4 regions of the Streptomyces sp. NPDC050546 genome follow, and region 1 is predicted to be linked to each of the others. Evidence: riboswitches for the same ligand, from Rfam matches in the RefSeq annotation. Region 1 holds a riboswitch; each other region holds the start of a gene.
What was found. A riboswitch is a leader RNA that binds a small molecule or an ion and turns the genes downstream of it on or off. The one in region 1 is predicted to bind cobalamin.
Positions count from the first base shown of each region.

Region 2: it holds a riboswitch for cobalamin, as region 1 does, so the genes downstream of both, ACIBK5_RS35170 (ABC transporter substrate-binding protein) here and ACIBK5_RS14810 (prenyltransferase/squalene oxidase repeat-containing protein) in region 1, are expected to answer to the same signal.
Region 3: it holds a riboswitch for cobalamin, as region 1 does, so the genes downstream of both, ACIBK5_RS16350 (cobalamin biosynthesis protein) here and ACIBK5_RS14810 (prenyltransferase/squalene oxidase repeat-containing protein) in region 1, are expected to answer to the same signal.
Region 4: it holds a riboswitch for cobalamin, as region 1 does, so the genes downstream of both, ACIBK5_RS38350 (ABC transporter substrate-binding protein) here and ACIBK5_RS14810 (prenyltransferase/squalene oxidase repeat-containing protein) in region 1, are expected to answer to the same signal.

Region 1 covers NZ_JBITGX010000005.1:231,034-238,375, forward strand. Annotated here, with positions in the region: gene ACIBK5_RS14800 (SAM-dependent methyltransferase) at 1-741, opposite strand, end outside; gene ACIBK5_RS14805 (phosphotransferase) at 784-1,452, opposite strand; cobalamin riboswitch at 1,471-1,615, shown strand; gene ACIBK5_RS14810 (prenyltransferase/squalene oxidase repeat-containing protein) at 1,728-2,936, shown strand; gene ACIBK5_RS14815 (SCO2322 family protein) at 2,933-3,571, shown strand; gene ACIBK5_RS14820 (energy-coupling factor transporter transmembrane component T) at 3,594-4,685, shown strand; gene ACIBK5_RS14825 (ABC transporter ATP-binding protein) at 4,682-6,349, shown strand; gene ACIBK5_RS14830 (ECF transporter S component) at 6,346-7,185, shown strand.
Region 2 covers NZ_JBITGX010000018.1:92,258-99,599, forward strand. Annotated here, with positions in the region: gene ACIBK5_RS35155 (IucA/IucC family protein) at 1-1,052, shown strand, start outside; gene ACIBK5_RS35160 (ABC transporter ATP-binding protein) at 1,036-1,827, opposite strand; gene ACIBK5_RS35165 (FecCD family ABC transporter permease) at 1,824-2,930, opposite strand; gene ACIBK5_RS35170 (ABC transporter substrate-binding protein) at 2,927-3,928, opposite strand; cobalamin riboswitch at 3,988-4,111, opposite strand; gene ACIBK5_RS35175 (class I SAM-dependent methyltransferase) at 4,204-4,953, opposite strand; gene ACIBK5_RS35180 (MFS transporter) at 4,922-6,142, opposite strand; gene ACIBK5_RS35185 (ATP-grasp domain-containing protein) at 6,165-7,342, opposite strand, start outside.
Region 3 covers NZ_JBITGX010000006.1:61,471-68,812, reverse strand. Annotated here, with positions in the region: gene ACIBK5_RS16375 (cobyrinate a,c-diamide synthase) at 1-25, opposite strand, end outside; gene cobO (cob(I)yrinic acid a,c-diamide adenosyltransferase) at 25-624, opposite strand; gene ACIBK5_RS16365 (putative cobaltochelatase) at 624-2,645, opposite strand; gene ACIBK5_RS16360 (hypothetical protein) at 2,642-2,845, opposite strand; gene ACIBK5_RS16355 (cobyric acid synthase) at 2,842-4,377, opposite strand; gene ACIBK5_RS16350 (cobalamin biosynthesis protein) at 4,374-5,315, opposite strand; cobalamin riboswitch at 5,416-5,556, opposite strand; gene ACIBK5_RS16345 (hypothetical protein) at 5,703-5,924, opposite strand; gene ACIBK5_RS16340 (anion permease) at 5,960-7,207, opposite strand.
Region 4 covers NZ_JBITGX010000022.1:96,100-103,441, reverse strand. Annotated here, with positions in the region: gene ACIBK5_RS38390 (acyltransferase) at 1-132, shown strand, start outside; gene ACIBK5_RS38385 (DMT family transporter) at 135-992, opposite strand; gene ACIBK5_RS38380 (helix-turn-helix domain-containing protein) at 1,090-1,662, shown strand; gene ACIBK5_RS38375 (YbaK/EbsC family protein) at 1,705-2,262, shown strand; gene ACIBK5_RS38370 (cation diffusion facilitator family transporter) at 2,264-3,298, opposite strand; gene ACIBK5_RS38365 (ArsR/SmtB family transcription factor) at 3,361-3,720, shown strand; gene ACIBK5_RS38360 (4-hydroxybenzoate 3-monooxygenase) at 3,722-4,945, opposite strand; gene ACIBK5_RS38355 (CoA-binding protein) at 4,982-5,389, opposite strand; cobalamin riboswitch at 5,471-5,660, shown strand; gene ACIBK5_RS38350 (ABC transporter substrate-binding protein) at 5,787-6,746, shown strand; gene ACIBK5_RS38345 (FecCD family ABC transporter permease) at 6,791-7,342, shown strand, end outside.

The DNA of each region.
Region 1 (7,342 bases):
GCGCGAGCAGGACGTGACGCCCGGCTCCAGCAGCTCCAAACCGTCGAAGTAGCGGGCGATCTGCTCGGGGCTGCGCAGGATGTACGGGATCGAGCCGCCGTCGTTGTACTGCCCGATGGCCCGGAGGTAGTCCTCGCTGGTGTCGGTGGAGTCGTACTGCACCAGATAGCTGCCGGAAGGCAGCGCGTCCACCAGCTGCCGCACGATCTCGCGCGCCTCGTCGTGGTCCTCGATGTGGCCGAGGATGCCCATCAGCATGAGCGCGACGGGCTGGTCGAAGTCCAGCGTCTTGCCGGCTTCCCGGACGATCGTGCTCGGCTTGCGCAGGTCGGCGTCGACGTAGTTGGTGACGCCTTCCGGTGTGCTGGTGAGCAACGCGCGGGCGTGGGCCAGCACCAGCGGGTCGTTGTCGACGTAGACGATCCGGCTCTCCGGGGCCACCCGCTGGGCGATCTGGTGGGTGTTGTCCACGTTGGGCAGCCCGGTGCCGATGTCCAGGAACTGGCGGATGCCCTCTTCAGCGGCGAGATGGCGAACGGCGCGGGCGAGGAAGTAGCGGGCGGCGCGCGCCCCGGTCTCGATCCCGGGGAAGATCTCGCGGAAGGCGTCACCGGCCACACGGTCGACTTCGTAGTTGTCCTTCCCGCCCAGCCAGTAGTTCCAGATCCGCGCCGAGTGCGGAACCGAGGTGTCGATCTTGGAGAGCGGCTCCTGCTCGGAGTTCTCCACCTGCTCAGTCATGGACGCTCCTGCGTGTGGTCGTGGAGCTTCACGTTAACCGGTTTACCTCAGGGACAGGATCAACTCCTCGGCCGTGTCCAGCAGTTCGACCTCCTCCGGACTCATCGTCGGATTGGAGGCGCGGCGGCTCCGGGCCTCCGTCAGGGCGGGCCGTGTGAGCGGGGACGGGTCGGCGAGGAGGGCGGCCAGCATGGTGCGGGCGGCCGTGGCCAGGGGGTCGCCGGAGACCGCTGCCTGGGCGAGGACCACCGCCGAGGCCGCCCAGTCCAGCCCCGGGTCGCCCTCCTCCGTGTTGGACCAGTCGATGACGCGCGGCCCCTCGGGCGTGATCATCACGTTCTCCGGGTGGAGGTCCAGATGGAGGACGCGGGCCACCGGGTCGGTGGAGTGCAGGGCGGGGACGGTGTGCAGGTCGCGCAGGAGCCCGGCCAGGATCGAACCGGCCTCCGCCACCTCCAGCGTGCCCGCCAGGCAGGCCTGGAGCATGGTCGGGCCGGAGAGCCGTTCCATCACCAGGTCGGTGCGCGAGCCGGTCGGGCGGACGCGGGGCACCGGATAGCCGTGGGCGCGCACGTGCTCCATCACCGCGCCCTCCGCCGCCGCGTCTCCCCCGCCCTCCCGTTCGCGGCGCAGCACCCACATCTCGTCGATCTCGTACACATCGGCACGGCGGCCCGAGCCGAGGAGTCTTCCGGGCGGTGTGGTCGGCATGGGGCGAAGGTACTCTCGGCCGTTTTGCTACTTCCGGGTACAGTAGGCGGGTCGTCATCACCCGTACAGGGAGAAGCCGGTGTAATTCCGGCGCTGACCCGCAACCGTGAACCGCCCGCCGAGGCAGGCGGTGAGCCGGATCGCCCCGTACGGATCGTGACCGGCTCATGTGCCCGGCGCCCGCCGGTGCACGGCACCGTCGAGGTATACGGAGCCGAGCCGCCGGGGTGTCCCGTGCTGCCCGGCTCCCTCACAGGGAGAGGCACCCGCCGATCATGAACGTCCGCCGCAGCGCCGCCGTCCTGGCCGCCGCCACCGTGATCGGCGCCGCCACGCCGGCCGCCGCCGCACCGTCACCGACTCCGTCCCAGGCGTTCCCCTCCGCCCTGTACGGCGACAAGGACCCCAAGTTCGACGGCGTCTGGCGCCAGTCGCTCGCCCTGCTGGCCCAGGACACGGTGGGTGAGAAGCCGGCCGCCAAGTCCGTCGAGTGGCTGGTCCGGCAGCAGTGCGAGGACGGCGGGTTCGCCGCGTACCGGCCCGACCCCGCCGCCGCGTGCGACGCCAAGACCATGCTCGACACCAACGCCACGGCCGCCGCCGTCCAGGCGCTCGCCGCCCTCGGCGGACAGGACGCCGTCACGGACAAGGCCGTCGGCTGGCTGAAGTCCGTCCAGAACAAGGACGGCGGCTGGGGCTACGCGCCCGGCGGCGCCAGCGACACCAACTCCACGTCGGTCATCGTCGGCGCGCTCGCCGCCGCCGGTGAGAAGCCGGACCAGGTCGAGAAGGGCGGGAAGTCGCCCGACGACGCCCTGCTGAAGCTCGCCCTCCCCTGCGGTGGGGACGACGACGGCGCCTTCGCGTTCCAGCCGGACAAGAAGGGCGAGCTGACCGCCAACGCGGACGCCACGGCGGCCGGTGTCCTCGGCGCCCTGGGCAAGGGCATGGTGGTGGAGGCCGGGAAGAAGTCCGACGCCACATGCGCGGATCCGGCCACACCGCGACAGGCCGCCGACAACGGGGCCGCGTACCTCACGCAGACCCTCGCCAAGGGCGACGACCACCTCACCTCCGCCCTCGCCGGCGCGGACCCCCAGCCCGACCACGGCAACACCGCCGACGCGGTCGTGGCACTCGCCGCGCAGGGCGAGGCCGCGCAGGCCGGGAAGTCCGTGCGGTGGCTGGAGAAGAACTCCGCCGGCTGGGCCGAGCAGGGCGGCCCGGCCGCCTACGCCCAGCTGATCTTCGCCGCGCAGGCGACGGGCGCGAACCCGCGTGACTTCGGCGGCACGGACCTGGTGAAGCAGCTCAACGCGACGGGCCCGGCCCCGCAGGCCCCCGAAAAGACCTCGGCGGCCGACGAGAAGGACGACTCGGGGTCGGACTTCTTCGGCGTCTGGTGGTACGTCGGGGTCTGCCTCGTCGCCGGTATCGGCATCGGCTTCCTCTTCACCGGCCGCAAGAAGAAGCAGCAGTCGTGATCGGCCGGGCCGTTCTCCTCCTCCTGGCCTCGCTCCTGCTGATCGCGGGCGCGGGCCAGGCCCAGGCCGCCGGCTACCGGTACTGGTCGTTCTGGGACCGCGAAGGCGACCGCTGGGTCTACGCCACCCAGGGCCCGTCCATGGCCCGCCCCTCCGACGGCGACGTCCAGGGCTTCCGCTTCGCGGTGAGCGAGGACTCCGCCGAGGCGGCCCGGCCGCGCGGCACGGCCGACTTCAGGACCATCTGCGCGAAGACCCCCGCGCAGGACGGGAAGAAGCGGGTGGCGCTCGTCATCGACCCCGGCACCAAGGCGGACGCCCCCCAGGGCGAGACCCCGCCCCCCGCCCGGACGGCCTGCGCCCGCGTCTCCCCCGACGCGACCACGGCTGAGGCCCTCGCGACGGTCGCCAAGCCCCTGCGCTACGACACGAACGCCCTGCTGTGTGCGATCGCGGGCTACCCGGAGAAGGGCTGCGGAGAGCAGGTGGCGAGCTCCCGGGAGTCGACCCCGGCTGCGAGGAAGGACACGTCCGACGACAGCGGCCCGTCCCTGGGCCTGCTGGCGGGCATCGCCGTGGTGACGGCACTGGGGGCGGCGGCGATCTGGCAGGTACGGCGGCGTGACCAGGCTTAGCAGCGCGGACCGGCTCAGCGACGTGCCCTCCCACCCCCCGCGCCGGCCCCGGGCCCCTCTGCACCCCGGCGCCTGGTGGCTCTGGTCCCTCTCCCTCGGCACCGCGGCCACCCGCACCACCAACCCCCTGCTCCTCTGCCTCCTCATCGCGGTATCCGCCTACGTCGTGGCGACCTGCCGCCCCCCGACCCCCTGGTCCCGTTCCTACGGCGCCTTCGTCAAACTCGCCCTCGCCGTCCTGGTCATCCGGCTTCTCTTCGCGATCGTCCTCGGCTCCCCCATCCCCGGCACCCACACCCTCGTCACCCTCCCCGAGGTGCCCCTCCCCGACTGGGCCCAGGGCATCCGCCTGGGCGGCGAGGTCACGGCCGAGGCCCTCACCTTCGCGTTGTACGACGGTCTGAGACTGGCCGCCCTGCTCGTCTGCGTCGGCGCCGCGAACGCCCTCGCCAATCCCTCCCGCCTCCTCAAGTCCCTCCCGGGCGCCCTGTACGAGATGGGGGTCGCGGTCGTCGTCGCCCTCACGTTCGCGCCGAACCTCATCGCCGACGTCCAGCGCCTGCGCGCCGCCCGCCGGCTGCGCGGCCGCCCGGACAAGGGCCTCCGGGGCCTGCTTCAGGTGGGCCTCCCGGTCCTGGAGGGCGCGTTGGAGCGCTCGGTGTCCCTGGCCGCCGCGATGGACGCCCGCGGCTACGGCCGTACCGCACAGGTCCCGCCCGCCGTACGCCGTACCACCGCCGCCCTCACCCTCGGCGGCCTGCTCGGCGTCTGCGCGGGAACGTACGGGCTACTCACCGCCGAGGGCGCCACCTACGGCTTCCCGGTCCTGCTCGTCGGCCTCGCCGCCGCTCTCGCGGGTCTGCGGCTCGGCGGCCGGCGCTCGCTGCGCACCCGGTACCGCCCGGACCGCTGGGACCTGCGCGCGCTGCTGGTGGTCGCCTCCGGCGTGGCGGTCGCCGCGCTGCTCGTGCTCGCCTCGGTCCGTGACCCCGCGGCCCTGCACCCCGGCGTGGTGCCGCTCGTGGCCCCCACGCTCCCGGTCTGGCCCGCGGCGGCGATCCTCTTCGGCCTGCTGCCCGCGTTCGTCGCCCCCGAGCCCAAGGAACCGTCGTGATCCGCTTCGAGGATGTCTCCGTCACCTACGACGGTGCCTCCGAACCCACCGTCCAGGGCATCGACTTCGAGGTCCCCGAGGGCGAACTCGTCCTCCTGGCCGGTCCCTCCGGCGTCGGCAAGTCCACCGTCCTGGGCGCGGTCAGCGGCCTCGTGCCGCACTTCACCGGCGGCACCCTGCGGGGCAGGGTCACGGTGGCCGGCCGCGACACCCGCACGCACAAGCCGCGCGAACTCGCCGACGTCGTCGGCACGGTGGGCCAGGACCCGCTCGCCCACTTCGTCACCGACACCGTCGAGGACGAACTCGCCTACGGCATGGAGTCGCTGGGCCTCGCCCCGGACGTGATGCGCCGCCGCGTCGAGGAGACCCTCGACCTCCTCGGCCTGGCCGACCTGCGGAGCCGCCCCATCGCCACCCTCTCCGGCGGCCAGCAGCAGCGCGTCGCCATCGGCTCGGTCCTCACCCCGCACCCCAGCGTCCTCGTCCTGGACGAGCCGACCTCCGCCCTCGACCCCGCAGCCGCCGAAGAGGTCCTGGCGGTCCTCCAGCGCTTGGTCCACGACCTCGGCACGACGGTCCTCATGGCCGAACACCGCCTGGAACGGGTCATCCAGTACGCCGACCAGGTCGCCCTGCTACCGGCCCCGGGCGAGCCGCCGATCCTGGGCACCCCGGCCGAGGTGATGGCCGTGTCCCCGGTGTATCCGCCCGTGGTGGCCCTGGGCCGCCTGGCGGGCTGGACCCCGCTCCCCCTGACGGTCCGAGACGCCCGCCGCAAGGCAGGGGATCTCCGCGGGCGTCTTGAGGGACGCGAGGGCATCGCCCTTCAGGGGCGCGGGGAACTGCGCGACCAGCCACAACCAACCCGCACCCGCGAACAATCCACACCCCCCACCCCTCTGGGCGAGGTCCAAGCCCTCTCCGTAACCCGCTCCCGCATCCAGGCCCTGGCCCACATCAACCTCACCATCACCCCCGGCGAAACCATCGCCCTCATGGGCCGCAACGGCGCCGGAAAGTCCACCCTCCTCAACTCCCTGGTCGGCCTCGTCACCCCCACCTCCGGATCCGTCCGGCTCGGCGAAGCCACCCCCCACCGCACCACCCCCAAGGACCTCGTCCGCAAGGTAGGCCTCGTCCCCCAGGAACCCCGCGACCTGCTCTACGCCGACACCGTCGCCGCCGAGTGCACGGCGGCCGACCAGGACGCGGGAGCAACACCCGGCACCTGCCGTGCCCTCGTCACCGAGCTGCTCCCGGGCGTCACCGACGACACCCACCCCCGGGATCTCTCGGAGGGCCAGCGCCTCGCCCTCGCCCTGGCCGTCGTACTGACCGCCCGGCCCCCGCTGCTCCTGCTGGACGAGCCCACCCGAGGCCTGGACTACGCGGCGAAGGCCCGCCTGGTCGGTGTGCTGCGCGAGCTGGCCGCAGAGGGGCACGCCATCGTGCTGGCGACCCACGACGTGGAACTGGCCGCCGAGATCGCCCACCGCGTGGTGCTGCTGGCCGAGGGCGAGGTGATCGCGGACGGCCCGACCGCGGAGGTCGTCGTCTCCTCGCCGTCCTTCGCCCCCCAGGTCACCAAGATCCTGGCCCCGCAGCACTGGCTCACGGTCTCCGAGGTCCGCGCGGCCCTCCAACCAGGGACGGACGCGTGAACGCCCAGCGCCAGGCCCGGGCCGTCCGCCTCGGCCCCCGCTCCCTCACCGCCCTGCTCCTGGTCAGCGCCGTAGGGGTGGCCGCTTTCGGCTGGCCCTTCCTCGCCCCGCCCACCTCACAGCTCAGCGCCCACGCGCAGGACGCGCCCTGGCTCTTCGCGGGACTGCTGGTGCTGCTCGTGGCGGTGGTGGCCGCCGCGATCTCGGAGTCCGGTCTCGGCCCGAAGGCGGTGGCGATGCTCGGTGTGCTGGCCGCCACGGGGGCCGCTCTGCGGCCGATCGGCGCCGGTACCGCCGGGATCGAGCCGATGTTCTTCCTGATGGTGCTGAGCGGCCGGGTCCTCGGCCCGGGCTTCGGGTTCGTCCTCGGCTCGGTGACGATGTTCGCGTCCGCGCTGCTCACGGGCGGGGTGGGCCCGTGGCTGCCGTTCCAGATGCTGGCGATGGGCTGGTTCGCGATGGGCGCGGGCCTGCTGCCGGGCCCGGACCGCCTCCGCGGCCGGACGGAACTCACCCTGCTCGCGGCCTACGGCTTCCTCGCCGCCTTCGCCTACGGCACGGTGATGAACATGGCCGGCTGGCCCTTCATGAGCGCGCTCGCCTCGAACGTCGCCTTCGACCCGCAGGCGACGGTCCCCGCCAACCTGGCCCGTTTCCTCGCGTACTGCCTGGCCACCTCGCTCGGCTGGGACCTCGGCCGGGCGGTCGTCACCATCGTCCTGACACTGACCCTCGGCCCGGCGGTGCTCAGGGCGCTGCGCCGCGCCACACGCCGGGCGGCGTTCGAGACGCCGGTCACCTTCGACGCTCCCACGGCAGTGAAGCCGCCCACATGACCCACGTCACGTACGAAGCGAGGCCGTAGGTACCGGCCCCGGTCAGGGGCCGGACCACACCCCTGAATGCGGCCGCGCCTAGTAAAAGAGGACATTGCAGGCATCAGCGGAGGCTGCTTCTCTGGACGGCCAGGCGGCGGCCCCCTGATCCCCGGGG
Region 2 (7,342 bases), on a different contig from region 1:
CCGGCTGGCTGCCGTACGCGCCCGAGGCGTACGCCCGTTTCCCGCTGGTCCTGCTCGGGCTGCGCGAGGACTGCGTCGTCGAGGAGGGCGACACCTCGGCCCTCGACGCCCTCGGCACCGCCCCGCCCGGCTACCGGCTGCTCCCGGCCCACCCCTGGCAGCTCGACCTGGCGGGCGCGGAGCTCGCCGCCGCCTTCGCGGACGGCAGACTGGTCCGGCTCGGCACGACCGCCTTCGACACCTGGCCCACGGCCGCCATCCGCACGCTCTACGCACCCGAGCGGGACCTGTTCCTGAAGTTCAGCCTGGACGTGCGCATCACCAACGACATCCGCCGGCTGTGGCGCCACGACCTGCTCGCCCTGCGCCGCACCGACGCGGCCGTGTGTGCCGCCTTCGACGACTTCGGCACACTCGACGGCCCTCCGGCCTGGCTCGGCGACCGCGGGTACCGCACCGCCGGCTTCGCCTTCGAGGCCCTGGCCGTCCTCGTCCGCGACGGCTTCGCAGGCCATCTGGTGCCCGGCGCGACCCCGCTGCTGGCCGCCGGACTCGTCGAGGGCTTCGACGGCAGCCCGCTCGACCGCGCCGCCGACCCCGGGGCGTGGTGGGCGGCGTATCTGGCACATGTGGTGCCCCCGGCCCTGGAGGCCTTCGCCCGGCACGGCGTCGTCATCGAGGCTCATCTGCAGAACACCCTGATCGCCGTGGACGCCGACGGCATGCCCGTGCAGGCCCTGTACCGGGACGCCGAGGGCGTGAAACTGCTGCCGGACGTGGAGCGGGAAGCCGGCTGGGAGCGGCTCGTGTACTGCCTGGTCGTCAACCACCTCACCGAGATCGCCGGCGCACTCGCCGCACGCCGTCCCGGTTTCGACCCCTGGCCCGCCACCCGCCGGGAGTTCGCCCGCCACGACCTGCCGGAGATCCCCGCCCTGCTCACCTCGCCGACCGTGCCCGCCAAGACGAACCTCCTGCTGCGCTGGACGGGCGCGGACGGCGCCGACGCCCGCTATCTGCCGCTGCCCAACCCGCTCAGGGAAGGAACGTGACCTGGGGAGCGCCCGTGCGCGGATGCACCGTGACCTCTCCCTCCACCCCGTACACCTCGGCCAGCAGCCGGGGGGTGAGGACCTCCGCGGGCGGGCCGGACGCGGTGACCTCGCCCTCGTTCAGGACGTAGAGGCGGTCGCAGTAGTAGGCGGCCAGATTGAGGTCGTGCAGGGCGAGGAGCACCGTCGCGGGCAGTCGGCGCAGGGCGCCCAGCACCTCCAACTGGTGGCGGATGTCCAGGTGGTTGGTGGGCTCGTCCAGTACGAGCAGCGTGGGCTGCTGGGTGAGGGCGCGGGCGATCAGCACCCGCTGACGCTCGCCGCCGGACAGCCGGTCGAAGGGCCGCTCGGCCAGGTGGGCGGCGTCGACCGCCGCGAGCGCGGAGTCGATGAGCCCGGCGTCCTCGGGGGTGTCACCGGCGAGAAGCCGCTTGTGCGGGGTGCGGCCCATGGCGACGACCTCGCGTACGGCCAGATCGAAGTCGGCGCCCGACTCCTGCACCACCGCCGCGACGGTACGGGCCAGCTGCCGCACGGGCAGCGACCAGGCGTCGGCGCCGTCGACCCGCACCAAGCCGCTGTCGGGGCGCAGCACCCGGTAGACGGCCCGCAGCAGACTGGACTTGCCGCTGCCGTTGGGGCCCACCAGCCCGATGGTCTCGCCCGGGCGGGCGGTCAGGGACACGTCCCGCACGAGATGGCGCGCTCCGGCCGTCAGCGTGACGCCCTCGACATCGAGATCGGTCGCGGCCACCCCTGTTCCGATCGCGCTCATCCCACTCCTCGATCCGTGGACCGCCGGGCGTCCCGGCGCATCAGCCACAGGAAGAACGGCCCGCCGCACAGCGCGGTCAGCACGCCGACCGGCACCTCCATCGGCGCGGCGATCGTGCGCGCGGCGATGTCGGCCCACACCAGGAAGACCGCCCCGCCGAGCGCGGCCGTCGGCAGGACCCGGCGATGGTCGCCGCCGACGAAGAGCCGCACGATGTGCGGCAGCATCAGGCCCACGAAGCCGATCGGCCCGGCCGCCGCGACCAGCACGCCCGTCACGAGGGAGACCAGCACGAACATCCGGGCCCGGAACCGGGCCACGTCGAGGCCCATCGTCGTCGCGGCCTCCTCGCCCGCCAGCAGCAGGTTGAGGTTCCGGGACTGCACCATGAGGACACCGACGCCCAGCAGGGTCGCCAGGCTCGGCAGCCACAGCGTGCCCCAGTTGACGCCGCCGAGGCCGCCGAGGGTCCAGGCGAGCACCGCACGGGCCTCGTTGCCCCGGTCGGTGGTCAGCAGCAGCAGATCCAGCAACGCGGTGAGCACCGCCGCGATCGCCACCCCGGACAGCACGAGCCGTACGGAGGTGATGCGCCCTCCGGTCCGGGCGGTGCTGTACACGAGCAGCAGCGCGCCCAGAGCGCCCGCGAACGCGGCGGCCGACAGCGACACCGGCCCGAACACGCTCACCCCGAACACGATCACCGAGACCGCGCCCAGGGACGCCCCCGAGGAGACGCCCAGCAGATACGGCTCGGCGAGCGGGTTGCGCACCAGGGCCTGCAGGGCGGTGCCGACGACCGCGAGGCCGGCCCCGGTCACCACCCCGAGCAGCACGCGGGGTGCCCGCACGTCCAGCACGATGGTCTCGCGCGCTCGCGACCAGTCAGGCTCCGTCCAGCCCGCGCCCAGCGTGTGCGTCACGATGCCCCAGACCTGCCCGGGAGGCACCTGTACGGAGCCGATCGCCAGGCCCGCCGTGGCGGAGACGACGAGCAGGGCGGTCAGGACGAGCAGCGTGACGGCCAGGCCGGTGCGCCCCGTCCGCTGCCCGGGCGGCACAGGGCGTCGCACCGCGGGCGCCTCGGTGGCCGGCTGCGTCACCGGGAGCTCTCGGGGTGCAGCCCGCGCGCCAGGTCCCCGACCGCGTACGCGGAGCGGATGCCGACCAGGGTGGCGGTGAGCGGCAGGACGACGAACCGCTTGTTCTTCACGGCGGGCACATCGGCGAGGGCCGGCTGGGAGAGCAGGAACTTCTTCTTCTGCTCGACGCTCCCGGCTCCGGCGTAGTCGTAGATGGCGATGACCTCGGGCCTGCGCTCGACGACCTGCTCCCAGGAGACGTCCCCGAAGACATCGTCGAGGTCGGCGAAGACGTTCTTGCCGCCGGCCAGCCGGATGATCTCCGTGCCGAGGCTCTTGCCGCCCGCGGTGAAGGCGGTCTTGTCGCCGCTGTCGTACACGAACACCGGCACAGCGGATTCGCCCTCGACGGCGGAGGCCGCCTTGCCGACCCGGCCCTCCAGGTCGGAGACCAGTTCGTCGGCCCGGTCCGGGACGCCGAAGATCTCACCGACGGTGCGGATCTCGTCGTAGGTGTCCTTCATCGTCACCCGCTTCTTTCCGCAGTACTCGCGGTTGAGGTGGGTGTCGATGCCGGCGTCGGCGAACGCCTTGCGGGAGCGACCGTCGTTCTCCGCGAAGGCACTGCCGTAGCCGCCGTAGACGAGGTCCGGCTCGGCCTCCAGGACGGTCTCGAACGACGGCTCCTTCTTCGCCAGTTCCGGGATCGCCTCGTAGTCCTTGCGCAGTTCCGGCAGGACGGCCGAGTCGGGGAAGGCGGTGCCGACCATGCGGTTCTTCAGACCGAGGGCGAGCATCAGTTCCGCCGGGTGCTGGTGGATGGTGACGACCCGCGACGGCGGCTTGTCGTAGGTCGTCTTCACCCCGCAGTTGTCGACGGTGACGGGGAAGCCCGGGGGCGCCTTCGCCGCCTTCGAGTCCTGGGCGGTGCCGCCGGACGAGCCGCAGCCGGCGACGAGCAGCGCCGCCGACAGGGCGACGGCCAGCGCTGTGACCTGCCTGCGGGCAGGGGAGAACAGATGGGACACGTAGAGCCTCCTGGGGAGTCCGCGCTCCTCGGATCGGGCCCGCGACGGGTCAGTGTCCTGACTCCCGGATCGACGTTCCCCCTCGCCTTCCCGCGCTCGCGCGGTGGCGTGTCGAAGGGGTGCACTCCCCGGTCACAGTGGCGGGACCGTGCCGGACTCACACCGGCTTCCTGTCTCCCGTCGCGGCGATGACCTGGTGATAGTACGTTCCGCGCCGTCGCGGTCAACAGGGCGTGCGTGCCCGCCCCGCACGCCCCATGCCCACGTCACCCCTCGCGGACCGCCCGCAGCACCAGCCGCTCGGCGTTCTCGTCGTAGGGCCGGCCGTCGAAGCCACCGAAGACCTCCACGCCCCCGAACCCGGCCTCCTCGGCCATCCGCCGCAGCTCCACGGCGCTGTACACGAACCACACCAGGGTGGCCCGGGTCACCCGCTCGCCGCGCACCAGGACCCAGTCGCTGCGCAGCCGCGCCCAGTCGTCCAGCACCGTGTCGGTCTGCACCATCAGGTCCTCACCGTGCGTCACCACCTTCGGCGGGGTGACCTTGCGGGCCAGCAGCTCCTTGCCGGCCAGGTCCAGGACGAGGGTGCCGCCCGGGGCCAGGCAGTCGTACATGGTGCGCAGCACGCGCGCGTTGTCGGCCGGGTCCTCGAAGTAGCCGAACGACGTGAACATGTTGAGTACGACGTCGAAGCCGCCCGGCGCCTCGAACTCACGCGCGTCGGCCTGGACGTAGGTGACGTCGGTGCCGGTGTCCGCCGACCGTTTGCGCGCCCGGTCCAGCATGGCCGGGCTGAGGTCCACGCCCGTCACCTCGTAGCCGCGCCGGGCGAGCGGCACGGTGAACACGCCAGGGCCGCAGCACAGGTCGAGCACCCGCGCCCCGGGCGTGAAGGACAGCAGGGGAGAGGTGTCGAGAAGCTCCTCGGCCTGGGTGTGGCGCTGCTCGGAGAAGAGGAAGTCGTGGAACTCCGTCCAGAAGTCATCGTCCTGGAACCCGCCCGTCCGTGTCATGCGGCTTCAGTGCTCCTTCTTCGTCGAATGGGACCTGCTTCAGCCGCTCGCCGTGCCTGCGCAGCAAGAGCAGGAGAGGGGGAATTAGCAGACATTGCGCGGCGGCCAGCAGCCAGAACCAGCCGGTGTGCCCGGCGCGTTCGCCGAGGCCGTAGAGCTGCCCGCCCAGCACGCCGCTCGCGCAGGCGCCGAGACCGGCGGCCAGCCGCTGCTGACCGAAGACCACGGCGTCGGAGCGCGGGCTGCGGCGCAGCGCCTCCAGGTCGTTCTTCAGGAACAGCACGATGTCGCCCAGGGTGATCAGCGCACCGCCCGCCAGCAGAGCGGCCCGGCTGCCGATCGCCAGCACGGCCAGTCCGGCCGCCAGCCCCGCGAACCCGACGGTCAGCGCGAGCGCGTAAGGCATCCGCCGGATCAGCCCGGAGGCGAGCGGCTGGACGACGATGACCAGCGTGAAGCAGAGCAGCAGGACCAGGCTGTAGAACTCGCTGGAGGCACGCTCGACCGCGTAGATCGCCAGAAAGTGCTGGAAGTGGAAGTACAGATAGAACGCCAGCGCGTTGGCGGCGAACGGCAGGACGGCCACCCCGGCCAGCAGCCCCTGCCGGGTGGCCTCCGTGCCGGGGGGTCGCTCCCCGGCGGCGGGCAGCCCGGCGTGGCCCGCCGTGACCGCGAGGAACAGCGCCGTGACGGCCGCGAACAGCCAGCCGGGCGAGGACAGCACGAACGGCCCGGCGATCAACGGTCCCACCGCCATGCCCGCGTTGAGCGCCGCGTTGCCCGCCGACAGGAACGCCGGCCGGCGCTCCTCGTCCACCCCGTGCACCAGGTACGCCTTGTTGGCGGGCAGGTACAGGGCGGCGCCGCAGCACGTCAGCACCAGCGCGGCGACCGCCAGGGGCGGCCGGCGCAGGGCCAGCAGGAGGCCGACGAATCCGGCCGTCCGTATGGCGAGGGCCCACAGCATCGTGCGGCGCAGCCCGATCCGGTCCGCGAGCGCCCCGCCGACGACTCCGCCGGAGAACTGCACCAGCGAGGCCACGGCCAGCACCACACCGACCGTGCCGAGCCCCATCCCGAGCCGCTCGTGCAGGAACACCGACATGAACGGCAGCACCATGAAGCTGCCGAGCGGGATCAGGAACGAGCTGAGCAGCAGGAAGCGCAGCGGGCCGCTGAGCGGGAACAACCCGGCGCTCCGCCCGGGCCGTTCACCCACCGGAGGGCTCGGTGAGCACGCGCAGGGCGTTGGCGGCCGCGACCGCCCGGTGCGTGGCCAGTTCCGCCGTCTCCGCCTCGGCGTAGACGATGCCGGCGTAGCCACGGCTGTCGGCCAAGTGCTCGATGGTGTCGCCGACTTGGCGGACGGGATACCAGGCCGGTGACCCGGGCAGGTCCGCCAGCCGGTCGAGTCCGGCGACTCCCGTGAACACTCCGGGCTCGGCCGGATATCCCAGGACGAAGGCCACGGCCGGACCGCCGGGCAGCGCCGTGTCCATCAGCCGGGGCCGGCGGCCGAGCGCGGCCTCGATCATCGCCTCGTACACATTGACGCCGAGCGCCCGGCACAGGCCCTCACCGACCAGCGCGCCCCCGATCCGGGGGTTGACCTCCACCACCTCGGGACCGTCGCGGGTCAGCACGAACTCCACATGCGCGAAACGGTCGGTGTAGCCGATGGCGGCGAGCACCTCGTCGAGCCACCGTTCCAGCGACGCCTCGTGTGCCTCCGGGAAGGCGACGGGGAAGGCCGTGATCTCCTCGCGGAAGCGGGGCTCCGCCGACATGAGCCTGCTGGACACACCGAGGAGCCGCGTACGCCCCGCCCAGGTGAGGGTCTCGGCGCTGTACACCGGCCCGCCGAAGTACGGCTCCGCGAACAGCCGCCCCTTCAAGGGCTGTTCCGCCGCATCCCGCAGGGACCTATCCAGCTCCCTCTCGTCGCGCACCAGCCAGACGTTCTGGCTTCCGGTGCCCGCCGTGTCCTTGAGGACCGCCGGCAGGCCCACCTCCTTGAGCAGCAGTTCCCGGGCTTCCGCGTCCGGACCCGCGGCCTCGGCGGCCCGGCCGCGGGTGAGACCGGCCTCGTGCAGCCGGTTGCGGACGGCCGCCTTGTCCCGGGTGAACCGCAGGACCCCGGGATCGAGCCCCGGCAGGGCGAAACGGTCGGCGAGGTCCGCTCCGGCCAGGGTCCAGGTGTCGGTGGAACTGATCAGGCCCCGCAACTCCGGCGTACGCTCCAGCAGTTCCGCCACCCGCTCCACGTCGAAGGTGTCGATCTCCACGACGTCCAGGGCGCCGGCGGGCAGCCGGTCCAGTTCGTAGGCGTAGTAGGCCGGGTCGCGGGTCAGGAGCAGCAGCCGCTCGCCGAGCCGGTCGGCGGCGCGTA
Region 3 (7,342 bases), on a different contig from region 1:
CCAGCCGTGGGACGGACGAGGACATCACCACTCGATGCCCCTCTGCCCCTTCTGCCCGGCGTCCATGGGGTGCTTCACCTTGGACATGTCGGTCACGAGGTCGGCGAAGTCGACGAGCTTCTCCGGCGCGTTCCGCCCGGTGATCACGACATGCTGGGTCCCGGGCCGGTTCCGCAGCACCTCCACGACCTCGTCCGTGTCGATCCAGCCCCAGTGCAGCGGGTAGGCGAACTCGTCCAGCACATACAGCTTGTATGTCTCGGCCGCCAGGTCACGCTTGACCTGCTCCCAGCCCTCCCGGGCCTTCTCCTCGTTGTCCATCTGCCCGTCGCGCTGCACCCACGACCAGCCCTCGCCCATCTTGTGCCAGTCGACGGACCCGCCCTCACCGGACGCCCCGAGCACGCGCAGCGCGTTCTCCTCGCCGACCTTCCACTTCGCCGACTTGACGAACTGGAACACCCCGATCGGCCACCCCTGGTTCCAGGCCCGCAGCGCGAGCCCGAAGGCGGCGGTGGACTTGCCCTTGCCGACGCCCGTGTGCACGAAGACGAGCGGCCGGTTCCGGCGCTGTCGGGTCGTCAGTCCGTCGTCCGGAACGACACTCGGCTGTCCCTGCGGCATTACGCGGCCCTCCTCGAAGTACCCTGCACATCCTTGACCAGCCCGGCGATGGAGTCGGCCCGCAGTTCGTCCAGCGTCACGGCGGTGCCGCCCAGGTCACCCGCGAGCTGCCCGGCGAGCCCCAGCCGCACCGGACCCGACTCGCAGTCCACGACGACGGACGCGACGCCGTCGGCCGCGAACAGCCGCGCCGCACGCCCGGCCAGGGCGACCGGCTCCGGGCCGCCGGTGGCCCGCCCGTCCGTCACCACCACGACCAGCGGACGCCTTGCGGGATCGCGTAGCCGCTCCACCCGCAGCACGTCGTGCGCGCGCAGCAGCCCGGCGGACAGCGGGGTACGGCCGCCGGTCGGCAGCGACTCCAGCCGGGCCGCCGCCGCGTCCACGGACGAGGTCGGCGGCAGCGCGACCTCCGCGCCCGACCCCCGGAAGGTCACCAGACCCACCTTGTCCCGCCGCTGGTACGCGTCCAGCAGCAGCGACAGCACGGCACCCTTCACGGCGCTCATCCGCTGCCGTGCCGCCATCGACCCGGAGGCGTCCACGACGAACAGCACGAGGTTGCCCTCGCGGCCCTCGCGGGTGGCCTGCCGCAGATCGTCGCGGCGCACCACGAGTCCCGGCCCGGACCGCCCGCGCGCCCGCTGGTGCGGGGCCGCGGCCTGCACGGTCGCCGCCAGGTGCAGCTTGGTGAGGGAGCCCTTCGGCCGCCGGGCGCCCGTGGTCCGGCCGTGCTCGGTCCGGGCCCGCGAACGCCGCCCGGCGGCACCCTCGCCGAGTCCGGGCACGCTCAGCACCTTGGTCCGGAAGGGTTCGGAAGCGCGGGCGGCCGACTGTTCGCCGGCTCCCGACGGCTGCGGCTGCGGCTGCCCGTCCTGCTCGGCCTCCGGCCGGGCCTCCTGGTCACCGCCCCGGGGCCCGTCGTCGGGGGCCGGCTGTCCACCGCCCCCGCCGGGCCCGTCCGGCCCCGAGTCCGGGTCCGGGTCGAGATCCGGGTCCGGGTCGTCGTCCCCGGAGAACTCCTCCAGGGTCTCGTCCAGCTTGTCCTCGTCAAGACCCGGCGCGTCGAAGGGGTTGCGGCGCCGCCGGTGCGGCAGCGCGAGCAGCGCGGCCTGGCGTACGTCCTCGGAGAGCACGTCCGTACGACCGGCCCAGGCCGCCAGCGCGGTGGCCGTCCGGGCCATCACGATGTCGGCACGCATGCCGTCCACCTCGAAGGCCGCACAGGTCGCCGCGATCTGCCGCAGCGCGTCGTCGCCCAGCCGCACCGACGGCAGCAGCTTCTTCGCGGCCACGATCCGGGCCCGTACGTCGGCCTCCTCCTCGGCCCAGCGGGCGGCGAAGGCGGCCGGGTCGTCGTCGTACGCCAGCCGCCGCCGTACGACCTCGACGCGCTGCTCGGGCTCCCGCGAGGCCGCGACCTCGACGGTCAGCCCGAACCGGTCGAGCAACTGCGGCCGCAGCTCGCCCTCTTCGGGGTTCATGGTGCCGACCAGCAGAAAGCGGGCGGCGTGCCGCACGGAGACGCCCTCACGCTCCACGTACGAGGCGCCCATCGCGGCCGCGTCCAGCAGCAGGTCGACCAGGTGGTCATGGAGGAGGTTGACCTCGTCGACGTAGAGGATGCCGCGGTGCGCGTCGGCGAGCAGGCCGGGCTCGAAGGCCTTCACGCCCTCGGACAGCGCCCGTTCGATGTCCAGCGCGCCCACCAGCCGGTCCTCGGAGGCGCCGACGGGCAGCTCGACCATGCGGGCCGGCCGGGAGGCGAAACCCCCGGGCTCATGCGGCCCGTCCGGGCAGCCGGGGTCGGGCGAGCCGGGGTCGCAGGAGAAGCGGCACTCGGAGACGACGTCCACCTCCGGCATGAGCGCCGAGAGCGCCCGCACGGCCGTCGACTTGGCCGTGCCCTTCTCGCCGCGCACCAGCACACCGCCGACCGCCGGTGACACGGCGTTCAGCAGCAGCGCGAGCCGCAGATCGTCCTGGCCGACCACGGCCGTGAACGGAAAGGGGGTGGTCACTTTTCGTCGTCCTCCAAGTCGCCTTCGAGTTGCGGGTGGATGTCGGGTCGCGGACGGCTGTCGGGTCGCGGGTGGATCAGACAGCCGGGGGTCGGGCAGCCGGTCCAGCGTCTCAGGTGGCCCGCGCTCGCCGTGCGGGCGGTCGGCCCCACCGCCACGGTCCTCAACTGGGCGGCCGACCCCACCGCCATGGTCCTCATCTGGGCGCTCCCGGCGGGACGAAGGGCAGCCCCTTCGGCGCGCCGGACTCGATGAGCCGCCACAGCGCGTCCGTGTCCGCGTGCTGTTCGATCAGGTCGCCGAGCCGGTCGAGCTGCTCCTCGCGCAGCGCGGCGAACGAGGTGTCCGGCGCCGGTACGAAGCGGCGTCCGGCGGCGTCCGCCACCTCGCGCAGGAAGGCACGCCGGAATCCGTCCGACTCCAGCGAGCCGTGCCAGTGCGTGCCCCAGGTCTGGCCGACCCGGCAACCGTCCAGGCCGCGTCCTTTGTCATCAGAGATGAACGTGTCGCCGCCGGTGACGTCGGCGACGCCGTGGTGGATCTCGTAGCCCTCGACGTGCTCCCCGAGGGCCTCGCCCGTCGGCCGGGTGAGGGTCTTCTCGCGGGCGAACCGCACCCGCACGGGCAGGACCCCGAGCCCGTCGACCTGGCCCCTGCGGCTCTCGACGTCGTCCTCGATGTGCTCGCCGAGGATCTGGAAGCCGCCGCAGATGCCGAGGACGGGCCGCTGCTCGGCGGCCCTGCGCGCCAGCGCGTCGGCCAGCCCGCGCTCCCTTAGCCACTCCAGGGCACGGACGGTCCCGCGGGTCCCCGGCACGACGACGAGGTCGGCGTCGGCGAGTTCCTCCGGCCGGTCCACGAACCGCACGACGACACCGGGTTCGGCGGCCAGCGCGTCGACATCCGTGAAGTTGGACATGAGCGGGACCGCGCAGACGGCGACGCGCAGCACGTCCTCGCCGACCGGCGGGGCGACGACGGACTCGCGGACCGTCCCCCGCAGGGAGACGCGCAGCCCGTCCTCCTCGTCGATCCCGAGCCCGTGCCGGAAGGGCAGAACGCCGTACGTCTGCCGCCCGGTGAGGCCGTGGAGCATGTCGAGCCCCGGCTCCAGCAGGGAGACGTCCCCGCGGAACTTGTTCACTAGGAACCCGGCGACACAGTCCTGGTCCTCGCGGGACAGCAGGGCTACGGTCCCGAAGAACGAGGCGAAGACCCCGCCCCGGTCGATGTCGCCGACGACGAGCACGGGGAGCCCGGCGCCCCGGGCGATCCCCATGTTGACGATGTCCGTCCGTCGCAGATTGATCTCGGCGGGAGAACCGGCCCCCTCACAGATCACCGCGTCATACGTGCCCCGCAGTTGCTCAAGGCAGTCGAGCACGGTCCCGAGCAGCCGCTGCTGCCGCCCGCCGTGGTACCCGCGCGCACTCATCTCCCCGACCGGCTTGCCCAGCAGCACGACCTGACTGCTCTGCTCGCCGCCGGGCTTGAGCAGCACGGGATTCATCAGCGCGGTCGGCTCCACACGGCACGCCTGCGCCTGCATGGCCTGCGCCCGCCCGATCTCGGCGCCCTCCCGCGTCACGAACGAGTTCAGCGACATGTTCTGCGCCTTGAACGGCGCGACCTTGACGCCCCGCCGCACCAGCCACCGGCAGATCCCGGCGGTCACGACGCTCTTGCCGGCGTCGGAGGTGGTACCGGCGACGAGAAGCCCCCCGCCCGTCATGACGTACGCCCCTTCACGATGTGGCGCGCGGCGGCACAGACGCCGAGCGCGAGCCAGCCGACACGCCTGGACAGCCGTGCGGCCCGTTCGATGTCCCGGGTCGTGACGCCGCGCCCCGCGCCGTTGAGTACGGGCCGGTGCTCGACCCGCCCGCCGTAGGACAGGGTCCCGCCGAGCCGCACCCCGAGCGTCCCCGCGAACGAGGCCTCCACGGGCCCGGCGTTGGGACTCGGATGCTTGGCGGCATCGGCACGCCAGGCCGCCACGGCTCCCCGTGGATCGCCCCCGGCCACGGCCGCGAGCACGGCGGTCAGCCGGGCCCCGGGCCACCCCGCGACATCGTCCAGCCGCGCGGAGGCCCACCCGTAGCGCCGGTACCGGGCCGACTTGTGCCCGACCATGGCGTCGAGGGTGTTGACGGCCCGGAACCCGAGAAGCCCGGGCACGCCGCCCACGGCCCCCCACACGAGCGCCCCCACGACGGCGTCGGAGGTGTTCTCCGCGACGGACTCGACGACGGCCCGGGCGATCCCGTCGGCGTCGAGTGCCTGTGGATCCCGTCCGCACAGATGCGGCAGCCGCGCACGGGCCGCTTCGACGTCCCCGGCCTCCAGGGCGCGTCCGATGACCTGCGCCTCCCGCGCGAGCGAAGTCCCCCCGACGACGGCCCAGGTGGCGACAGCGGTCAGTCCGATCGACGCGGGGGCGGACCTGCGCACCGCACGCGCGGCGACGGCCCCCAGCGCGACGGCCCCGCCCGCGCACACCACGGTGTGCAGCGCGCCCCATCCCCGGTGGTCCCGCCACAACACCCGCTCCACCGCACCCGCGGCCCGCCCGAACGCGGCGACCGGATGCCCCCGGCGAGGATCTCCGAGCAGCAGATCACCGATCAGACCGACGGCGGCACCGTACGCGTGGACGCGACCGGCACCCATGGGCTCAGCCGGCCTTGGCGGCGGACAACGGTGGAGTACTGACCCTCGATCGGCAGCCGAGCATGGCGATATGTCCTCACTCAGGGTGTCCACGCCCTGGTTCGACGAGACCGGCGGTGAGAGTTCCTGGCTCCCGGGGGGTTGTTACCCCGGTGACAGTGGCGGGACCGCGCCGGACTTCCACCGGCTTCCTCTCCTGCCGCCGTATTGGCCCCGGCAGTCCACCACGGCCGCGAACAGCCGTCAACTTGCCGTTGACCTGCGAGAGGAGAGTGTGGACAAGCCCACACCGCCCGCCTCGCAGGGGGTGCCGACGGCTGCCCCGCACACGGCGACCGGGCGGCCCGGGACCGAAGCCCCGTGCCGCCCGGTGACGGACGATCGTGGTCAGGCCACGATCAGATAGATCCCGTACCCCACAGCCGCCGCGCACGCCGCGAAGCACGCGTACGCCCCCGTCACCGCGAGCCCCGCGGACCCGCCCGCCGCCACCGCCCGCTCACGGCGCGACAGGCCCGTGATGCCGAGGGTGAACAGGCCGACGAGGATCACGGTGGCCACGAGGCTGACGCCGAAGACGGAGCCGAGGGTCGCCCAGTCGATCTTCATCTCAGAGATTCTTCCTTGTCACCGGGTGGGCGGGATCAGACCGAGGTGGTCGTGGTGGAGGGCTTCCGGTCGGCAGAGGGCTGGGCCTGGGCCGGGATGGTGGCGGCCAGTTCCTCGGACGGGCCCGCCGGAGGCGGCGTCACCGCGGCGATCGCGGTGGTCACGACACCGGCCGGCTCCTCGTCGACCTCGTTGACGTTGGTGTGGTCGACGACCTCGCGGCGCGACAGCTTCCAGATCACCGCGCTGGAGGCGACCAGGAAGACCGCCACGACCGCCGTGCCCCAGTTCCCGAAGCCGGTCACGTACTCGGCGAGCGCGCCCACCAGGGCCGCCGCCGGCAGCGTCAGACCCCAGGCGACGAACATCCGCGTCGCCGTCGACCAGCGGACCACGCCGCCCTTGCGGCCGAGCCCCGCGCCCATCACCGCGCCGGACACGGAGTGGGTGGTGGAGAGGGAGAAGCCGAGGTGCGAGGAGGCCAGGATGACCGTCGCCGCGCTGGTCTGGGCGGCGAAGCCCTGCTGCGGCTGGAGGTCGGTCAGGCCCTTGCCCATGGTGCGGATGATGCGCCAGCCGCCGAGGTAGGTGCCGAGCGCGATGGCGATACCCGCCGAGAGGATGACCCACATGGGCGGGTCGGAGTCGGGGGCGACGGCGCCGCCGGCGACCAGGGCCAGGGTGATGACACCCATCGTCTTCTGGGCGTCGTTGGTGCCGTGGGCCAGCGAGACCAGGCCCGCGGAGGCGATCTGGCCGGCCCGGTAGCCCTTCTTGGAGGCGTCGCCGTCGGCCTTCTTGCCGAGGGAGTACGTCAACCGCGTGGCGAGCAGTGCGGCGATGCCCGCGACCAGCGGGGCGGCGACCGCCGGGATCAGCACCTTGGTGACCAGGACGTCACCGTGCACCGCGCCGACGCCCGCCGAGGCGATCGTGGCGCCGATCAGGCCGCCCATCAGGGCGTGCGACGAACTGGACGGCAGACCGACGAGCCAGGTCAGCAGGTTCCAGAGGATCGCGCCGACCAGGGCGGCGAAGATGACCTCGGGACGGATGCCGGCCTCGTCGACGAGGCCTTTGGAGATCGTGTTCGCGACTTCGACGGACAGGAAGGCGCCGACCAGGTTGAGCACCGCGGACATGGCCACCGCGATCTTCGGTCTCATGGCGCCCGTGGAAATGGTCGTGGCCATCGCGTTCGCGGTGTCGTGGAAACCGTTCGTGAAATCGAACGCAAGTGCGGTTACCACCACAATCGCGAGGATCAGCGAGAAGCTTTCCATTTACCCAGGCAATCGTTCGGCGTCGTTGGCGGGACGAACGTAGGTAACCCGAGTGAACGGAAGATGAACTGGGAGGGGCGCAGGGGTGTCCGCAACAGGGGTCCGTCATTCCGCCCTGGTGCGACGGCCCTTGCG
Region 4 (7,342 bases), on a different contig from region 1:
CCGATACCGGAGGGCGTCACGCCCGAGCAGTTGCGCGCGCTCTCGGACCTGGACGAGGAGACGGCGGCCCGGCTGGCCGAGCTGGACGAGGGGGCGGCGGCCGATCTCGCGGAGCCGACGCCGGGGACCTGACCTCAGCCCGACGCCAGCAGGACCGTCCCCACCAGGGCAAGGCCCGCACCCGCGGCCTGGACCGCCCGCAGCCGTTCGCGCAGGAGGCCCCGCGCGGCCACGGCCGTCACCACCGGGTAGAGGGAGGCGAGTACGGCCGCGACGGTGACCGGGCCGTGCTGGGCGGCGATCGAGTAGGTGCCGTTCGCGGCGACGTCCGCGAGGCCGACGAAGGCGAGCGCGGGCAGCGAGGCCCAGGGGAAGCCGTCCGCGGGGAGGGCCGGTGAGCCGCGCCGCACCGACACCAGCAGCGCGATTCCTCCGGCGGTCACGTTCGTCACCCGCTGCACGAACAGCGCGAGGAAGAGTCCCGTGAGTGTGGTCGACGCCTCGGCGATCAGGGCCATCACCGCGCCGAAGCCGAACGCCGCGAGGAGGGTCAGGGCGATGGCCTGACGCTGGACCGGGGCGCCGCGGAACTGAGGTCCGCCGGCGAGACAGACACCGGCTACGGCGACCAGGATGCCGACGAACTGGAGCAGGCCGGGGCGCTCGCCCAGCAGCAGGCCGACGCCGACCGGCACGGCCACGCCGATCGAACCCAGCGGTGAGACCACGCCCATCGGGCCCAGCGCGAGCGCCTTGTAGAAGGCGAGCATCGCCACCGGCCCGACGAGTCCGGCCGCCACGGCGAACCACAGCCGCGGCCCCGCCTCGCTCCAGCCGCCGGTCGCCACCACGACCGCGCCGAGCACGATCACCGCGATCGACTGCGAGACCACGACCACCGTCAGCGCGGGCGTGCGCCGGGTCAGCAGCCCGCCGCCGAAGTCGGCCAGCCCCCACAGCAGGCTGGTGGCCAGGGCGAAGAGCGCTGTCATGGTGCGGAAGCCTCGCAGTACAGTTCAGTGAACGAGTTGGTCAACCACACCGTAGTGCAATCCGCTGCACTGTGTAATGCAAAATATTGGATGGAATGTGTCGGACCTCGAGCTGCTGACCCAGTCCCTGGCGCGCAGCGTCAAGCACTGGCGCGCGGTGCGCGGCTTCACCCTGGACGTGCTCGCCGCCCGGGCGGGCGTCAGCCGCGGCATGCTCATCCAGATCGAGCAGGCCCGCACCAACCCCAGCCTCGGCACCGTCGTCAAGATCGGCGACGCGCTCGGCATCAGCATCACCACCCTGCTCGACTACGAGAAGGGCCCGAACGTCCACATCGTCCCCGCCGAGCAGACCGTACGGCTGTGGCACACCGAGGCCGGCAGCTACAACCGGCTGCTCGCGGGCACCGAGGCGCCCGGCCCGCTGGAGATGTGGGACTGGCGGCTCATGCCGGGCGAGAGCAGCCCCTCGGACCCGCACCCCGCCGGCACGACCGAACTGCTGCATGTCACGGCCGGGGAGCTGACGCTCACCGCCGACGGTGTCGAGTACCGCGTGCCCGCGGGCTCGAGTGTCCACTTCGAGGCCAACGTCCCGCACGTGTACGGCAACACCGGCGAGGTGCCGATGCAGATGATCATGGCTGTCTCGGTGCCGCCCGTGTCCTGAGACGCCCGGCGGGAGGCGGTCCGCTGTTGTTAGCGTGCGGCCATGCGCGCACCCATCGGACACTTCGACGACGCCCGTCCGGCCCCCGCCTGCCTGGACGAACTCACCCGCCCCGTCGCCGACGCCGTACGTCACTGGCCGGGCAGTGTCCCCGCCGACCAGATCGTCTACGTCGACACCGACCCGGAGTGGGCCGACACCGCCGTCTTCGTGGAGCACTACGGACGGGACCTGCTGGAACGGTCCGCGAACTGCGTGGTGGTGGCGGGCAAGCGCGCCGGCGAGACCACACTCGCCGCGTGCGTCGTACTGTCCACCACCCGGGTCGACGTGAACGGCGTCGTGCGCCGTCAACTGGGCGCCCGCAAGGCCTCGTTCGCCGGTATGGACACGGCGACCGGCGAGTCCGGCATGGAGTACGGCGGCATCACCCCGCTCGGACTGCCGGACGGCTGGCCCGTGCTGGTGGACGCGGCCGTCGTCGACCTGCCGTACGTGCTGGTCGGCAGCGGCCGGCGGCGCGGCAAACTGCTGGTCCCGGGCAAGGCGTTCGCGGAACTGCCGGGGGCCGTGGTGCTGGAGGGGCTCGGGGTCTCCTGAGCTACGCCGGCGTGTGGTGGGCCAGTACGAGATGCGGGTCGGCCTCGCCCGGGACCGGTGCCGGGTCGGCGTGGACCAGGGCGGCGGTGAGGCGGGGCACGGCGTGCAGCAGCGCGTGCTCGGCGTCGACGGCGATGCGGTGGGCCTCGCGGACCGTCACGGTGCCGTCCACCACGACCGCGACCTCGGCGCGCAGCCGGTGCCCGATCCAGCGCAGCCGCAGTTCGCCCACCGCGCGCACCCCGGGGACCTCGGTCAGGGCGGCTTCGGCCCGGTCCACCAGGGCCGAGTCGACCGCGTCCATCACCCGCCGGAACACCTCCCGTGCCGCGTCCCGCAGCACCAGCGCGATCGCCGCCGTGATCGCCAGCCCCACGATCGGGTCCGCCAGTTGCCAGCCCAGGGCCGAGCCGCCGGCGCCCAGCAGCACGGCCAGTGAGGTGAAGCCGTCGGTGCGGGCGTGCAGCCCGTCGGCGACCAGCGCGGCCGAGCCGATCGCGCGGCCGACGCGGATGCGGTAGCGGGCCACCCACTCGTTGCCCGCGAACCCGACGAGGGCCGCCACGGCGACCGCCGGGACGTGCTGGACCGGGCGCGGGTCGAGGAGGCGGTCGATCGCGGTCCATCCCGCGAAGGCGGCGGACGCGGCGATCGTCAGCACGATCACGAGCCCCGCCAGGTCCTCGGCCCGCCCGTAGCCGTAGGTGAACCGGCGGGTGGCCGCGCGGCGGCCCAGCACGAAGGCGATCCCGAGCGGTACCGCGGTCAGGGCGTCCGCGGTGTTGTGCACGGTGTCCCCGAGCAGCGCCACCGAGCCGGAGACGGCCACCACGAGCGCCTGGGCCAGAGCTGTCACGCCCAGCACGGCGAGCGAGACCCACAGCGCCCGCATCCCCCGGGCCGAGGACTCCAGGGCGGAGTCGACCTTGTCGGCCGTCTCGTGGGAATGCGGGGTGAGGAGGTGGGCCAGGCGGTGGCGAATGCCGTGCCTGTGTCCGTGGCCGTGCGGGTGGGTGTGCTGGTGCCGGTCGCTCACGTGCGTCCCCTTCCGGTGCGCGGGAGTGGACGTGCACACGCCCACAGGGTCATTATGTGCGTATGAGCGCACGCATGCACCTGTCACCTGCGCACGGTGCGCACCCGCGCAGCCCCGGCGAGGAACAGTTCGCGCTCGCCGCCGAACTCCTCGCCCTTCTGGGCGACCGCACCAGGCTCGCCCTGCTGCACGCACTGACCAGGGAAGAGGCCGACGTCACGACCCTCACCGAGGCGTGCGGGGCGGCCCGGCCCGCCGTCAGTCAGCACCTGGCGCGGTTGCGTCTCGCGGGCCTGGTGGACACCCGCAAAGAAGGCCGCCGCGTGATCTACTCACTCCGCGACGGCCATCTGCGCCGGCTCGTGGACGAGGCACTGAACGTGGCCGACCACCGCCTCAGCGACCGCCCCCCGCACGACTGAGTCAGTACCGCGCGGCCGTCCCCAGATACTGCTCGGCGAAGGCCGCGGCCGCCACGGGCGAGGTGAACAGGCGGCGCAGCCGGGCGAGCGTGGTGCCCGCGCGGAACGGGTCGCCCGACGCCGTGCCGTGGTACACCTCGGACAGCCACTGCGAGAACTCCTGGTAGTCCCACACGCGCCGCAGGCACGCCTGCGCATAGCCGGCCAGACCGCTGTCGTCACCCGTGGTCAGGCGCGCCACCAGGGCGTCACCGAGCAGGAAGGCGTCGTGCAGGGCGAGGTTCATGCCCTTGGCCGCGATGGGGGCGACCAGATGCGCCGCGTCGCCCGCGAGATGGAGCCGACCGTGCACCATCGGCTCGACCACGTAGTCGTGCATGTCCAGCACGCGCTTCTCGATCAGCCGCCCCTCCGTCAGCGGCGGCACACCGGCGGCCCCGAGCCGCTGCCGCAGCTCCGCCCAGACGCGCTCGTGCGGCCAGTTCTCCGGGTCGTCCCCAGGCGGGCACTGGAGGTAGTAGCGGGTCACCTCCGGGCTGCGGGGCATCTGGCCCGCGAAGCCGTTCTCGTGACAGCCGAACAGCACACAGTCGGCGGACGGCGGGGCCTCGGCGAGCAGCGCCAGCCAGCCGATGCCGTAGTCGTGCCGTGCGACCCGGACCCGCTCCGGGGGCAGCGCGGCCCGCGTCACTCCGCGCGCCCCGTCGCAGCCGGCGACGAAATCGCAGTGCACGACCCGCTGTTCACCCGTCTCCGGGCAGGTGTACGACACGGACGGCCGGTCGGTGTCCAGGTCGCGCAGCTCCACGTCCCGGACTCCGAAGCGGATCTCACCGCCCCGCACATCGGCGTACTCGCGCACCAGGTCCGTCACCAGCAACGGCTGCGGGTAGACGAAGTGATGACTGCCCGTCATCTCGCCGTAGTGGAACCGGTACCGCTCCCCGTCGAAGCGGAACTCGCACGCGGTGTGCAGCTCCGCGCGGTCCAGCAGGTTCCGGGCGAGGCCCCGCTTCTCCAGGCCGCGTACGGCCCACTCCTCGATGACCCCGGCCCGGGGCCGCTGTTCGATGAACTCCCGGGTCTCGGTCTCCAGCACCAGGCAGTCCACATCGGCGGCCCGCAGGATGTTGCCGACGGTCAGCCCGGCGGGACCGGCGCCCACGACGACGACCGGGAAACGTCCGGGGGAGCCTGTGTCCGCGGGCGGGGAGGCGTGGGTCATGCGCTCATTATGGAGGGGGCGCGACGGTCGTGACCCTTACCCGACCCGCGGGATCTCGATCGCCGGGCAGCGGTCCATCACCATCTCCAGACCGGCGGCCCGGGTGCGGTCGTACGCCGCCTCGTCGACGACACCGAGCTGGAACCACACCGCCCCCGCGCCCTTCGCGACCGCCTCGTCCGCGACCGCTCCGGCGAGGTCGCTGTTCACGAACACGTCCACGACGTCCACGTCGAAGGGGATGTCCGCCAGACTCGCGTACCCCTGCTCGCCGTGCACGGTCTCCGCCTTGGGGTGCACGGGCACGACGCGCTTGCCGTACCGCTGGAGCACGGCGGCGACGCCGTACGCCGCGCGCTGCCGGTTCGACGACAGGCCCACCACGGCCCAGGTGTCGCCGAGCTCGGTGAGGATCCTGCGGACCGTTGCGTCGTCGCCGTACACCGGCGGCCTCCTCGTCAGTCGTGGAAAAGCTGCTGTCCGGGCAACGAGGCAGGGTGCGCTGTGATTCCCCCGAACCCTCCGTGATAGCTTGCCGAGGCCAGTCGAACCCATGTACGTGGGTCAGGGAATCCGGTGCGAATCCGGAACTGACGCGCAGCGGTGAGGGGGACGGGCGGGGCCGCGGCCACTGTACGGCTGGACGTCGTACGGGAAGGCGCCCCGCACCGGGTGAACCCGAGTCCGAAGACCTGCTGGCGGCCCCCGCGGCCGGCCGGCGGTGGGGGAGCACCGTACGACCGGGCTCCGCGATCGGGCCCTCGACGTCTGAGGACTGGTTTCCTTGCCCCTCGCCCGACCCGCCCGTGCCGCCGTCCTGCTCGCGGCCTGCTCCCTGCTCATGACCGGCTGCGGGGACTCGAAGCCCACCGCCACGAAGGCCGCCGTCACGCTCGACAACTGCGGCCGGAAGGTCCGGGTCGACAAGGCGCCCAAGCACGCCGTCTCCCTCAACCAGGGCACCACCGAGATCCTGCTCTCCCTCGGCCTCGCCGACCGGATAGCCGGCACGGCCACCTGGACCGACCCCGTGATGAAGGGGCTGGAGAAGGCCAACGCCAAGGTGCCGCGCATCGCCGAGAACAACCCCTCCTTCGAACGGGTCCTGGACTCCGAGCCCGATTTCGTCGCCGCGTCCTTCGTCTCCACCCTCGGCAAGGGCGGCGTCGCCACCCGCGACCAGTTCGAGAAGCTCGGCGTGCCCACCTACGTCTCCCCGTCCGACTGCGCCGGCAAGGACAACTCGGGCGGCGGCGACGGCAAGCGCGACAAGCCGCTGGACATCGACGCCGTCTACGGCGAGGTGCGGGACCTCGCCACCGTGTTCGGAGTCAAGGACCGCGGTGACAAGCTCGTGGCCTCCCTCCAGCAGCGGATGAAGAAGGCCACGCGGGGCGTCGACGCCTCCGACGTCTCCCTGATGTACTGGTTCGCCAACTCCGAGTCGCCCTACCTGGCGGGCTGCTGCGGAGCGCCCGGCATCATGACCCGCGCCCTCGGCGCCAAGAACGTCTTCGACGACACGCACGAGGAATGGCCGCAGGTCAACTGGGAGACGGTCGCCGACCGCAACCCCGACGTCCTGGTCATCGGCGATCTGACCCGCGACTCGGAGACCGCCGAGTCGGCGAAGCGCAAGATCGCCTTCCTGGAGTCCAACCCGGCCACCAAGAACATGGACGCCGTCAAGAACAAGCGGTACGTGCTGCTCAGCGGGCAGGCCATGAACCCGACCATCCGCACGGTCGAGGGCGTGGAGAAGGTCGCGGCCGGACTGCGTGAGTTCGGGCTCGTGAAGTGACCCTCCGCGGACCGGCGCTCGGTGTCGCGGGCGCCCTGCTGCTGATGGTCTCCGTGGCCCTGGCGATCACCATCGGACCGGCCGACATCCGGGTCGGGGACGTCTGGTCCGTCGTCGCCTCCCACCTCGGGATCGGCAGCTCCGACCTGACGCCGATCCGGGACGGCATCGTCTGGCAGCTGCGGCTGCCGCGCACCCTGCTCGCGGCCGTCTGCGGGGCCGGCCTCGCCGTGTGCGGAGCGGTGATGCAGTCGCTGCTGCGCAACCCGCTGGCCGACCCGTTCGTGCTCGGGGTGTCCTCGGGCGCCTCCACCGGCGCGGTCGTCATCGTCGTGCTGGGCGTGGGTGGCGGTGTCGTCTCGGTGTCCGCGGGCGCGTTCCTCGGAGCCCTGGTTTCCTTCGCGCTGGTCCTGCTGCTCAGCCACACCCTCGGCGACACCACCGACCGGGTCGTCCTCGCGGGCGTCGCCGCCATGCAGCTCTTCTCCGCGCTGACCTCGTTCGTCGTACTGACCGCCGCCGACGCCGAGACGACCCGGGGCGTGCTGTTCTGGCTCCTGGGCTCGCTCGGCGGCGCCGGCTGGACCGATGTGTGG